Regions from separate parts of the Brevibacillus sp. DP1.3A genome, predicted to be linked through region 3. Evidence: riboswitches for the same ligand, from Rfam matches in the RefSeq annotation. Region 3 holds a riboswitch; each other region holds the start of a gene.
What was found. A riboswitch is a leader RNA that binds a small molecule or an ion and turns the genes downstream of it on or off. The one in region 3 is predicted to bind cyclic di-GMP.
Positions count from the first base shown of each region.

Region 1: it holds a riboswitch for cyclic di-GMP, as region 3 does, so the genes downstream of both, ggt (gamma-glutamyltransferase) here and HP399_RS25535 (GNAT family N-acetyltransferase) in region 3, are expected to answer to the same signal.
Region 2: it holds a riboswitch for cyclic di-GMP, as region 3 does, so the genes downstream of both, HP399_RS08995 (benzaldehyde dehydrogenase) here and HP399_RS25535 (GNAT family N-acetyltransferase) in region 3, are expected to answer to the same signal.
Region 4: it holds a riboswitch for cyclic di-GMP, as region 3 does, so the genes downstream of both, HP399_RS02190 (methyl-accepting chemotaxis protein) here and HP399_RS25535 (GNAT family N-acetyltransferase) in region 3, are expected to answer to the same signal.

Region 1 covers NZ_CP085876.1:488,211-491,337, reverse strand. The annotation lists gene HP399_RS02610 (glutamine--tRNA ligase/YqeY domain fusion protein) at 1-186, opposite strand, end outside; gene HP399_RS02605 (SET domain-containing protein) at 266-883, opposite strand; cyclic di-GMP riboswitch class I at 1,133-1,221, shown strand; gene ggt (gamma-glutamyltransferase) at 1,403-3,121, shown strand.
Region 2 covers NZ_CP085876.1:1,947,580-1,950,706, reverse strand. The annotation lists gene HP399_RS09000 (methyl-accepting chemotaxis protein) at 1-280, opposite strand, end outside; gene HP399_RS08995 (benzaldehyde dehydrogenase) at 311-1,768, opposite strand; cyclic di-GMP riboswitch class I at 1,853-1,938, opposite strand; gene HP399_RS08990 (methyl-accepting chemotaxis protein) at 2,116-3,060, opposite strand; gene HP399_RS08985 (hypothetical protein) at 3,085-3,127, opposite strand, start outside.
Region 3 covers NZ_CP085876.1:5,563,784-5,566,910, forward strand. The annotation lists gene HP399_RS25525 (Crp/Fnr family transcriptional regulator) at 1-150, shown strand, start outside; gene HP399_RS25530 (peroxiredoxin-like family protein) at 235-897, shown strand; cyclic di-GMP riboswitch class I at 1,071-1,154, shown strand; gene HP399_RS25535 (GNAT family N-acetyltransferase) at 1,345-1,899, shown strand; gene HP399_RS25540 (methyl-accepting chemotaxis protein) at 1,892-3,127, shown strand, end outside.
Region 4 covers NZ_CP085876.1:398,056-401,182, forward strand. The annotation lists gene HP399_RS02185 (formate--tetrahydrofolate ligase) at 1-1,285, shown strand, start outside; cyclic di-GMP riboswitch class I at 1,424-1,524, shown strand; gene HP399_RS02190 (methyl-accepting chemotaxis protein) at 1,597-3,127, shown strand, end outside.

The DNA.
Region 1 (3,127 bases), 1.5 Mb from region 3:
GCCGGAAAATTCACGTGCCAACTCAAAGTTGAGGCAGATTGCTTTTGCATGTCCAATATGAAGATACCCGTTCGGTTCTGGGGGAAAGCGGGTAATGATTTCCTTTACTTTGCCCTCTTGCAAGTCATCAATCATGATATTGCGGATAAAATTGGATGCCGCTACCTTGTTTTCCAATGAAATCAACCTTTCACTTCACCTTTACATTCCATAATACTGATTCTCTACTCAGAGTTCAACAAAATCGGGTCGTTGACCGACCCGCTCACGTCTTCCATTGCTGCCTCGTTTGCCATTGTGACCTGCAATACAGATGAATGACAGAATCAATGGCTAAGCGCTGCTCCGTGATCCCACGAATCGTTTCGAGATGCTTCGGGGAAATCAGATGCAGCAAAGGCTGTTCAACATGATTGAAACGTTGGAATGCTTCCGCAGCAATCCGATCCCACTGCGGGTAATACCGAAGCAAGTCATCGGGCATTACGCGGGAGCGGTCCGTGTCGGACTCGGGCAAACAATCAAAAGGTTCATCCAGATTCAACGTCCCATAATCATCAGTCAACTCTTCACCCGGCAAAACATCCCGTGCAGCCAATTCCAGATCATACATGGTCGGCACACAATTCGCATGAAAGCTGTGGTTCACGTACCTTGCCTTATCCCAACAAAGAATGTACTTTCCGAACTGGTTCTTAAAGGAGTATTTTTGCACGTCCTGTTTTCGTAATGAGTCAAGTCTTTCCACAAATACAGGGTCCAATACCTGGTCCAAATTATCCTGTGCCCATACAATCGTTCCTTTTGGGATAAACTTTGTCGCAAACACACCGTACCCGATCTCATCGTTGATATAGCGCAATTCTGTATCGGGATGCATCATGGTCTTTGTTTCACTCCTTGGCGAATGTGCCTTTTTATCATCATAAGCAGTTTTGCCCCAGGAGGTGTGTGAATGTCTGCGAAAAACAACCTTCCCCATAACATTTCTCACTATTTTTCTGGATTAAAATATTTTTTCTTATTTACCACAAATGGTAAATAGTCTATATTATTGGCAAACGGAGTTTTAGGAACATTTTCCCACAACGATCGAATCAGTATATGTGTCAATTTTCTACTTCATCCATTGATATCGAAACGGCATACCCGGGGAAATCCGGCGACGCAAAGCTACAGGGGCTACCTCCGCAACAGCGGACACGCTTGCCAGCTACCGAAGTATTGATGTAGGACGAGACCAATGATCCTATATCATTGGTCTTTTTTTGCGCTCATAATGTCTATTTTTGTCTATTTTTGTATGTTTGTGTATTTTTAGTTTTTAAAGGAGGTGAGGCAACAGCGGATAGCCGGTTTAATGAATTATTATTCTATTCATCATGAAGGAGGTTTCATAGGAATGTCATTCTGGAAGAAACTCTCGACCGTCGCGCTGACTGCTGTCATCGGGCTATCAACGTTCTCTGGAGCACAAGCTGCTAACCGTCCAACATCGATGTCACCGAACGCAATGGTGACGACTCCTCACTATCTGGCTACGGCTGCGGCCCTGAAGACATTGGAAGACGGTGGAAATGCAGTAGATGCTGCTATTACAGCCGCTTCCACATTAGCTGTCGTCTATCCTCATTACACAACCATTGGTGGAGATAACTTCTGGCTCATCTACAATGCCAAAACAAAAGAGCTGAAGGCGCTGAACGGCAGTGGTCGTGCAGGCGAAAAAGCAACCATCGACTATTACAAAAACAAAGGCTACGAAAAAATCCCGTCCCGCGGTTATGAATCGGCAAACACTGTCCCTGGTGTCGTCTCCGGCTGGTGGGAGGCGTACAACTATGCCCATAAAAGCATGGGCAAGAGTAAGCTTCAATGGAACAGACTGCTGGAGCCTGCTATTGGATACGCCGAGAACGGATATCCAGTCTCCCCCAACCAAGTATATTGGACGAAATACGCGACAGATCCAACTGACAATGCCTTGAAGAATCTTCAACGTTTTGATGGATTCCGTAAAACATTCCTGAAGCCCAACGGCGATCCCTATGCAGCAGGCGAAATCCTAAAACAAAAGGATCTTGCCAATACTTTGCGAATCATTGCGAAAAAAGGCGCTGACGGTTTTTATAAAGGAGAAGTTGCTAAAAAAATCGTAGCAGACATGCAAGCCAACGGCGGATTGCTCACGTTGAAAGATTTTGAGAAGCACACCTCCACTTGGGCAGATCCGATTTCGGTAGACTACCGCGGTTATACAGCGTACAACGTTCCGCCTAACTCCCAAGGCATGGCTTCGCTCTCTATTCTTAATGTTTTGAACAATTTTGACCTCAAGAGCATGGGTGAAGGAACACCCGATTACTATCACACGATTGTGGAAGCTACCAAACAATCTTTTGCTGACCGCGACAAATGGCTGACTGACCCTGCCTTTGTGGATATCCCTGTGGATGAGCTATTGTCCAAGCAGCACGGGAAAGATTTAGCTGCGCGCATTGATATGAAGCAAGCCGCCAAATCCGTAGAACCGCTTGATCCAAAAGGCGATACAACCTGGTTCGGGATCGTTGACAAAGATGGAAATGCCGTGTCCATCATTCAAAGTCACTATTTTGACTGGGGTTCCGGCATCGTAGCGAAAGATACGGGCATCCTTTTGCAAAACCGCGGAAGCTATTTCTCTTTGGATTCCAAACACATCAATCACTTGGAACCAGGAAAACGCACCTTCCACACCATTAACCCAGCTATGCTCTTTAAAGGGGACAAGCCTTATCTTCTCTACGGAACACAAGGGGGAGAAGGACAGCCGCAAACGCAAGCCGCTCTCGTCACGCGTATCATCGACTTTGGTTTCAGCGTGCAAGACGCAATCGAAGCGCCAAGATGGCTGCATGGACGCAACTGGGGATCTGATTCCAACAATCTCAAGGTGGAAAGCCGCATCCCTCAAGAAGTCCTGGACGAGTTAATTAAGCGTGGGCATCCAGTCGAAAAGCTGGAAGCAGCCTATACCGATACGATGGGACAGTCCGGCGCAATTCTGATTGACCCGCAAACTAATGTAAAATTTGGCGGTGCTGACCCTCGCGGTGAAGGCGCAGCAATGGGATATTAATATTTT
Region 2 (3,127 bases), 3.0 Mb from region 3:
ATAATTCTTTGGGGACCATCATCGCCTGCTTGGTGTTTTTACGAATCGCGTTGGTGATCACATCTCCTTCTTGGAGTGGATCACCTGGCTTGACTTGCAGCGCAAATGTTTGGGCAGGCACATTACGCAATAACTTTTCCGTGTCGTAGACCCCAATGGTAATGTCATCGGTGAGTAAAACATTTAAATAAGGGGCAACCTTGATGAACGCCTCGAGCAGTTCTGCGTTTTTCCCCTTTTCGGAAGCTTCTGTTTCGTTCCATTCCACGTAACCGTTCATGACCCTCTTCACCTCTATATTTTGCTGGCATTAGTACGGAAATTGGCGCTTTTTGTGTTGAACCGAAATCCATTTCAGCGTAGTGAACTCTTCTAAACTCCATTGGCCATTCAAACGTCCCAACCCGGAGTGCTTTTCACCACCAAACGCCACGATTGGTTCGTCATTGATCGTTCCATCGTTGATGTGAATCATGCCGGTCTCCATTCGTTTGGCCATCTGGGCACCTCTCTCCAGATCGCGTGTATGAATCGCCCCGGACAATCCAAATGGGGTCTCGTTCGCCATGCGAATCGCTTCTTCCTCGGATGCAAACGACATGATGCAAACAGCCGGACCAAACAGCTCTTTGGATGCAATCGACATGTCTGTGGTCACTCCTGTCAAAACGATCGGCTCGACCACGTTGCCCTTTACTTCCCCTTTCAGTGCAGGAACGGCTCCTTCGCGTATCGCCTCATCGATCGTTGCCATCAGGTTGGTGACTTGCCGTTGATTGATGAGTGGACCGATTACCGTGTCAGGATCATTTGGGTCGCCTACCTTGAGTCCAGATACTTTTTCCACATACAGATCGAGGAATTTATCGTATACAGCTTGGTGAACCAGAACCCGGTTAGCCGACATGCAAATCTGACCTTGGTGAGTAAAGCGGCTGAATACCGCTGCATTGACGGCATACTGGAGATCCGCATCCTCCAAAACAATCAGTGCACTATTGCCGCCCAGCTCCAAAATCGCCTTTTTGAAATGCTTCGCTGCCACTTGCGCGATATGGCTTCCTACTTGGCTAGAGCCTGTAAACGAAAGGATGCGCGGAATCGGATGGGAGACAAAACCATCGCCAATTTCAGCAATATCCGTCACAACGACGTTGATCAAGCCTTTTGGCAGACCTACATCTTCAAAAATTTTCGCTATGAGAGTCCCACCCGTGATTGGCGTGTGCTCATGTGGTTTGAGGACGACGCCGTTGCCCGCGCCAAGAGCTGGCGCTACGGACTTCATCGACAGATAGAACGGGAAGTTGAACGGACTGATGACGCCGACAACTCCTGCGGGAATCCGATACAAGCGATTTTCTTTTCCGTCTACGGGAGAAGGAAGAATTTTTCCTTCCATGCGTACCGGGAACGTAGCCGCCTCGCGAATAATATCCTTCACAAGCCCGATTTCAAAAAATGCCTTCAATCGGGTTCCACCTAATTCACGAATGATAATCTGAATGATTTCTTCTTCATTCTCTTCGATATAGTGAACAGCACGCTCCAACATTCGGGATTTGGTATAGGCATTCACTTCATCCCACTCTTTTTTCGCGTCGGCTGCCGCTTTGTAAGCCGCATCGATATCCTCCAAATTTGCCATTTTGAATTCTGCAATGACTTCCCCGTTATAAGGGTTGATATCTTGCAATGTCTTTGCGCCAAGTCCGTCGCGCCACTCCCCATTGATGTACTGCTTGTCCAGTGTTTGAAGGATTGACATGCTTTAACCTCTCCCTTTTGTAAAGTAAATAGGCCCCTTCGCATGAAAGGAGCCGTAAAACTAAAACAGCAAAATACACTGCTAGTCGGCAACCCGGCTGCCATCGTAACGTGTACATTAGGCCCGTGGCTTTGCGTCCCCAATTTTCAATGGGTTTGCCCATTCATAGCGAATGCTGGTATGATTTTGTCGAAAAAAGGAAAGTTATGGAGAATCTTACTTTGATTATAGTACTCAATTCCTAATAGTCAAACAGAAAAATGTAAAATTTTAGTGAACCAAATTGAACAAATACCAAAAAGTCCGCATCTCTTGGGATACGGACTCCTGATTCTTCTTCCTTATGATCACAATATCTTTTTGACATCCTTTACGCTCGTCGCGAGCATTTGCTCTACCGCGTTTGCGTCCCTCACATGCTTGGTCAAGCCTTCATTCAGCTCTTCCAGCAAGCCCTTCGCATCACTTACCTGTTGGGACACATCGTCAGCAAATCGCTTTTGGTGCGCGATGATTTCCATCACACCTGACACTTCGACGTTCAGTGCCTGGAAAGCGTTCACGATCTGATCCGTCTTCTCCGCAGCATCCTTGCTGATAGAAAGTCCATTTTTGATCGCACTGCTGCTTTTTTCACTGTTGGACAACGCTTCTTTTGTTTCTTCCTGAATCTTGCCGATCAATTCTGCAATTGTCTTGGTCGAGTTCGCTGTCATCTCGGCCAGCTTCCGTACTTCATCCGCTACTACAGCAAAGCCTCGGCCTTGTTCACCCGCACGTGCCGCTTCTATCGCTGCATTCAAAGCGAGAAGGTTGGTCTGATTGGCAATGTCGCTGATCACCTTGACGATGCTCGTAATTTCCGAAGAGCGCTCTTCCAAGCGGCTCATGGACTTGGACGTATGGACCGATTCTTTGTCGAGCAGGCTCATGACTTCCACAACGTCCGTCATCGCCTTCTTACCTTCATCTGCACGCGCTACCGATTGTTTACAGATGTCCGTCAAGCGCTCTCCTCGATCCGACAGTTGACTCGCAGATTCATCATCCCGCTCGTTAATGACCTGGATATTATCTACGACACGCTTCATCCTCGTCACCAATCGCACCGTTTGCTCGGATTCGGCGTTCATCGCTTGGTTCGACGTGAGAATCGCACCCATCTGTTCGTAAATACCGCGAAGCTCATGTTTCCAAGCGTCTTGCTGTCCTGCCATTGTGGTTGTGGGAGTTGCCACTGTCGTCGCTGCTGTCTCTTTTTCTGCTAGGCCTTTGTCTTTTTTCCAAAACATCCGCTTCTCTCTCCTTTGTACCCATCAATTGTCACCTCGGCGGCTATATACGCGGGACTCGATTATT
Region 3 (3,127 bases):
CCTCTTTCCCATCAAGAGCTCGCCCATTTTGTCGGGGCATCCAGGGAAGCTGTGACGGTAGCATTACGTGCTTTAGCAAGAGAAGAACTAATTCAAACAGGCTTTAAAACCATTTCCATTCATCGGGACAACATTTTAAAGAAGATGTAATCCAGTTTACATCTTTCCCTCTAAAAGAAAGATATCGTAAAGCTATGGCTTCTACTATTCTTTCGAAAAAGAGGGGAACGACATATGGATAAACCACATTTTCAGAGCCTGCGCGAAGAGCTAGATTATACAACCATTCAAATAGCAGACTTCCTCACTCGTGAAGTAACAGATTCATTTACAAGATCAATCGAGGAGCTGAGGATCTCTGGACAGGCAAAGGGCTTACCGATTGGTTCGATGGCGCCTGATTTCACATTGAACGATCACACTGGCAAGACCATTACCTTGTCGGAAGAAATCGTAAAAGGTCCCATCGTCCTCACGTTTTTCCGTGGATCATGGTGCCCCTACTGCAATTTGGAACTGCAAGCATACCAAAAACAGATCGATACGATAACCTCTCTGGGTGCCCAATTGTTTGCCATTAGCCCACAATCTCCTGCACACTCTCTTACTATGCAAGAGAAAAACGGACTGAGCTTTCCCGTGTTATGCGATACCAATAACCAGGTAGCAGAAAAATATAAACTCAGATTCAGACTGCCTGATTCTTTACAGGATACCTACCGATCATTGGATATTGATCTCAAGCATTTTAATAGTGACGATTCTTGGACGCTCCCCATTCCTGCTACTTATATCCTCGACAACCAGAGCGTAATCCGGTTAGCATGCTTAGATCCAGATTACAAAAAGCGAATGGAGCCAACCGAAGTTTTAGACATTCTGCGTAACCTAACCTAACGCCTATATAACGAAGAACCAGTTGATACCACAACTGGTTTTTTGTACGTCTAAGCTTTATAAACAATTAGTTTCTTTTCCCTACCAAAACTTGACAAAGATATATCTTTTGGCTTATATTTTGCATGATTATATCTAGCAAAATTCGACACATTTTTACAAGTTTTGCTAAAAAATGCAAAAGGCAAAGTCATCGAAAGGTGGCGACGCAAAACCACGGGTCTACAGTCTTTGACCATGATAGCCGGGTTGCCATCATCTTGAGACCATTTTTTTGATGTTGGTAGCTTCGGTTGTTCCATTTCGATGGAACGGCCTTTTTTTGTGTTTCGTTTTTTGAAAGGAGGATGAAAGCACTTTCATTTTCGTAACGGATGGAAAAACATAACTTTTGAGACGTCAAACATACACAACACGGTAATCAGAAAATGATGGAGTGGACAAGTTATGTACAAACAAGTAGAAACCGTACAAGAGTTAGCAAAATTTCATGAAATCAAAGAAACAGTATGGACAAGCATGGGCTTCGAGATGGAGTACGCGAAAGAAGGCTCCGCACAATTCCTCTTAATTGCCGAAGACGGTGAAGCAGGTGGAACATTTGAAATGACGCCCTTTTCCAAATCAAATGCTTATATGAAAGCACTTTTTCAGGATGTTGTTACAGAAGATATGAAAGTAATGGAGGTAGACAGTCTTGCTGTTTTGCCGAAATACCGTGGACAACTAGGGCAAAAAGGAATTTGCTTGATGATAGATTACGCTGAAAAGCATGATTATACCCACGCAATTGGGGTAGCAGATCCGACTTTTTTTTCGTTCATTAACAAGAAGTATCAAGTAAAAGCGACTCAAACCAAAGATATCGTCTTTTACAAAGGGGCCGATGCCATTCCGACCCTGTTTCATCTAAAAGATGTCTATGACAATAAGCACGATCCGAAATATTCCTGGTACAATTCGTCGTCATCCAACCAAGTAAAAGTCGAGGTAGGTGGGTAACATGGATAACATTGATAACATTGATCTATTGAGAAGAAGAAACAATTGGGTCGTAATCGTATTCGCAAGTATTATTACGGTTGTTCAGGTCTTAAACCTTTTTCTAGGCGTATCGTACACATTCGTTTTCACGATACTGGGTATTTTGTATGGCGTGCTGGCACCTTTTACTTACATCTCCAATCGCCCGAGCTTCCGTGAAAAAGCAGCGCCCTTCATGAAGTTTTTCAACTTCGCCGTAATCGGGATCTTCATGTTCATCGTAGTTGGACTAGACCCGCATATGATCAATATCATGACCATTATGTTCTTTGTAGCAGTCATGGGGATTTATCAAGACCGACTCATCAATATTTTGACGATTGTATCGACATTGGGTATTGTCTCTTACTACTTCCTGACACAGAGAGAAACGATTTTCCATTCGACTAACAATCTTGATCTGATGTACTTCCTGCTTACCTTCTGCTTCGTCTCTGTCACGAGCATGATGCATGCTGTATTCAATAACAAGCTGCAAGAGGAAAGTGAGCAACAAAAGCAAGAAGCGATTGCCTCGAAGGAATCGTTGCAACGTGTTCTGGATCAAATCAATGAATCACTCACCTCTATGCAAGACTATCAAGAGAATTTGAACCAGGTGACGGACGGCGTGAATGTTCGCGCAGTCGAAACCGTCGCTTCCCTGCAAGACATTATGGAGTCCTTTACGGTCCAGACCAGCAACACGGACGAGCTGCGTCGGGAAATGAGCTCGACGAATCTGCAAGTTGAGGATATGACTCGCTCTGTTACAGAGATGCATGAGTACGTAGAATCGACCAAAGAAGCCACTAGCGAGAGCGGCAAACGCATTGGCAACATCGGCAATGACTTTGAACGATTCATCACGGACATCCAAGGTACGAACCAACTGATTCAAGAGCTCAATAAAGAAACCGAATCGATTGGGAAAATCATTCAAACCATTTCCGAGATTTCTGCACAAACCAATCTGTTGGCACTCAATGCCACGATTGAAGCGTCTCGCGCAGGCGAACACGGCCGAGGATTTGCTGTCGTAGCAGATGAAGTACGCAAGCTGGCTGAATCCTCCAAGCTATCCTCTGAGTCGATCTCGAGCCTGCTGATGACCATTCGCAAAAAAATGAAGCTGGTATCGGATATGATTTCCGAGTCACAGACTTCTTTTGAGAAAAATAGCGAGGGCATCCTCGAAGTGCAAGAA
Region 4 (3,127 bases), 1.4 Mb from region 3:
AGGGGACATTCATGCGATTACAGCTGCTCATAACTTGTTGGCAGCGATGATCGACAATCATATTTTCCATGGCAATTCGCGTGGGCTCAATCCAAAGAAAATCGTCTGGAAACGGGCAATGGACATGAACGACCGCGCACTGCGTAACATCGTTGTTGGTCTGGGTGACGGCAATGGAATGACGCGTGAGGATGGCTTCATGATTACGACCGCGTCGGAAATCATGGCGATTTTATGCTTGAGTGAGAATCTAACAGACTTGCGCGAGCGGTTGAACCATATCATTATTGGCTACGATTTTGATGATCAGCCAGTACGGGCAGAAGAAATCAACGCGGTCGATGCGATGTGCGTTCTCTTGAAGGAAGCGATCAAGCCCAATCTCGTACAGACAATCGAGGGAACTCCGGTCATTATTCACGGCGGGCCTTTTGCCAATATCGCGCATGGGTGCAGCAGCGTGATTGGAACCAAGACGGCCTTGAAACTGGCGGATTACGTCGTAACAGAGGCGGGCTTTGGTGCGGATCTGGGAGCAGAGAAGTTTTTTGACATCAAGTGTAGAAAAGCAGGCCTGACTCCATCGGCTGCTGTCGTGGTCATTACGGTTCGTTCGTTGAAATACAACGGCGGGGTAAAAGTACCTGACCTCGCAGTGGAGAATTTGTCTGCTCTGGAAAAAGGCTTCGAAAACGTCAAGCGCCATCTGGAAAACCTGCAGAAGTTCGGTGTGCCAGCAGTGGTGGCCATCAATCATTTTGCGACGGATACCCAAGCAGAGGTCGATGCTGTAATTGCGCTGTGTCAAGCGGCCGGAGCCGAAGCGGCGCTGTCCAAAGTATGGGCAGAAGGAGGAGCAGGCGGTGTTGAGCTGGCAGAAAAAGTGACCCGTGCAGCAGAGCGTCCTTCATCCTTCCGATTCTTGTATGAAGAAGACCTCAGCATAAAAGACAAGATTGAGACAGTCGTGAAAGAAGTATACCGTGGATCAGGGGTTGTCTTTTCGCCGCTTGCATTGAAAACGATGCAAAAGGTAGAAGAAATGGGCATGTCCCATCTGCCTGTGTGCATGGCGAAAACACCGTACTCCTTTACGGATCGCGCTGATCTGTTGGGGGCACCTGTTGACTTCACGATTCAAGTGAGCGAAGTGCGCATATCAGCAGGAGCTGGTTTTATCGTCGCACTGACCGGAAGCTTGGTTACGATGCCAGGCCTCCCGAAAAAGCCGGCTGCGGAATCGTTATATGTAGACGAGGATGGGCAAGTGATCGGATTAAGCTAATCAAAAAAGTTTGACAAAAAGCTGACAACTGTAAAAGGTTGTCAGCTTTTTTTCCATTTCGAGGTTTATTGGCGGAAAGTTATGGGAAATGAAAGGTGAGATTAAAAAAATATGGACCTTAATTGAAAAAACAACAAGGAATGACAAAGGCAAACCTGCTGAAAGGCAGGGACGCAAAGCCACGGGTCTAAGGACGGAAGTCAAATGACTTTCGCAGCTAGGACAGCCGGGTTGCCATACCGTAGTCATGATGGACTGTCGGTGGGCAGTCTTTTTTTTGTTGAAAAAAGAGAAGGGAGAAGTGATTCGGTATGAAAAATAGTTTGAAGAATAAGCTAATTATCGTTTTGTGCCTGCTGTTGGTTATTAGTTTGGGTACGGTTTGCGGTGCAAGCTATTGGAGTGCTTCCAATCTTTTAGCAGACAGTCTGGACAAAGAAGCTGAGTTGTCAGCTAGCAATCTCTCGATTCGTATCGATGGTTTCTTTCAAGAAAAAATTGAGATTGTAAGTACGATCGGAGGGTTGATGTCGGCTGATCAAAATGTCGAATTCGACCTGAAACTCATTCAAGAAGCCCAAAAGAAAAACCCCGAGTTTGAGACGTTCTTCTTTTCGCATGACTTAAGTGGTAAGAAAGTGATCAATTTCATGGGAGAAGTGACCGACATCTCGGATCGTCCGCATATTAAGGAAGCTAGTAAAGGGGAAGGGAAGGTTGTTGTCTCCGAGCCAGTCATTTCGAAGCGGACAGGGAATAACATCGTGACCCTTGTCGTTCCATTGATGAAGGACAATCGTCAATACGGTTATATCGGTTCTACTATTCCTATCAATGAAATCCAAAAAAAGGTGTCCGAGGAGAAATTTGGAGAATTTGGCTACGCCTTTTTAGTAAGCAAAACAGGAACATTTATTTATCATCCGAATAGCGAGTACATTCTGAAGGAATCGATTCTCGACTTGGGGATTCTTGAGCTTCAGACTGCTTTCGAAGATATCAAGCAAGGGAATCATGGAATCGCCCAATATATATACGAGAATACAGAGCGATTTGCTTCCTATTCTCCTACCAGTTTGAACTGGGGCGTATACATCACTGCACCTGTAGCGGAGCTGCATGCGCCTGTCGATCAACTGTCAGTCCGATTGATGGTTATTTCCCTCATCGTGTTGGCAATTGGGGTTGTCCTCGTTTATTTCTTAGCTGTACGCATGGTGAAACCAATTGAGCGTCTGAATCACGCAGTAAATGTAGTGGCGCAGGGGAACTTGAGAGAGACCGTAACGGTTGATGGAAAAGACGAGATTGCCGTTCTGTCCCGTGACTTTAACCAGACCGTATCGCACTTGAAAAATTTGATCGAAGACGTATCTCTGTCATCTGATCAAGTACAGCAGTTTAGTCAGGAAGTATCCGAAGGCATTAAACAAGCGACGGAAAACATCAACCAAATCGGTTTGTCTATTGCACAGATTTCTGAGGGAGCAGAGGCGCAAGCCACCAGTTCGCAGGATGTCGCGTTGTCTATGAATGACATGGCAGCAGGCATCGTGAAAATCGCGGAGACGTCTGCATATGTTTCAGAGGCTGCCCAGATAGCAACAGAGCAGGCAGAACAAGGAACTGCTGTGGTAGAGCAGGCAGTTCTCCAGATGGGAAGCATTGGCGAGGGAACATCGAAGGCGACAGTAGCCATCGAGCAGCTCAACAATCGTTCCAAAGAAATCGAAGGCATTCTCGATACGATCAGTCAGTTGACCTCGCAAATCAATCTGCTTGCCTTGAACGCTTCGATTGAGGCAGCACGTGCCGGCGAGCATGGACGTGGGTTTGCTGTCG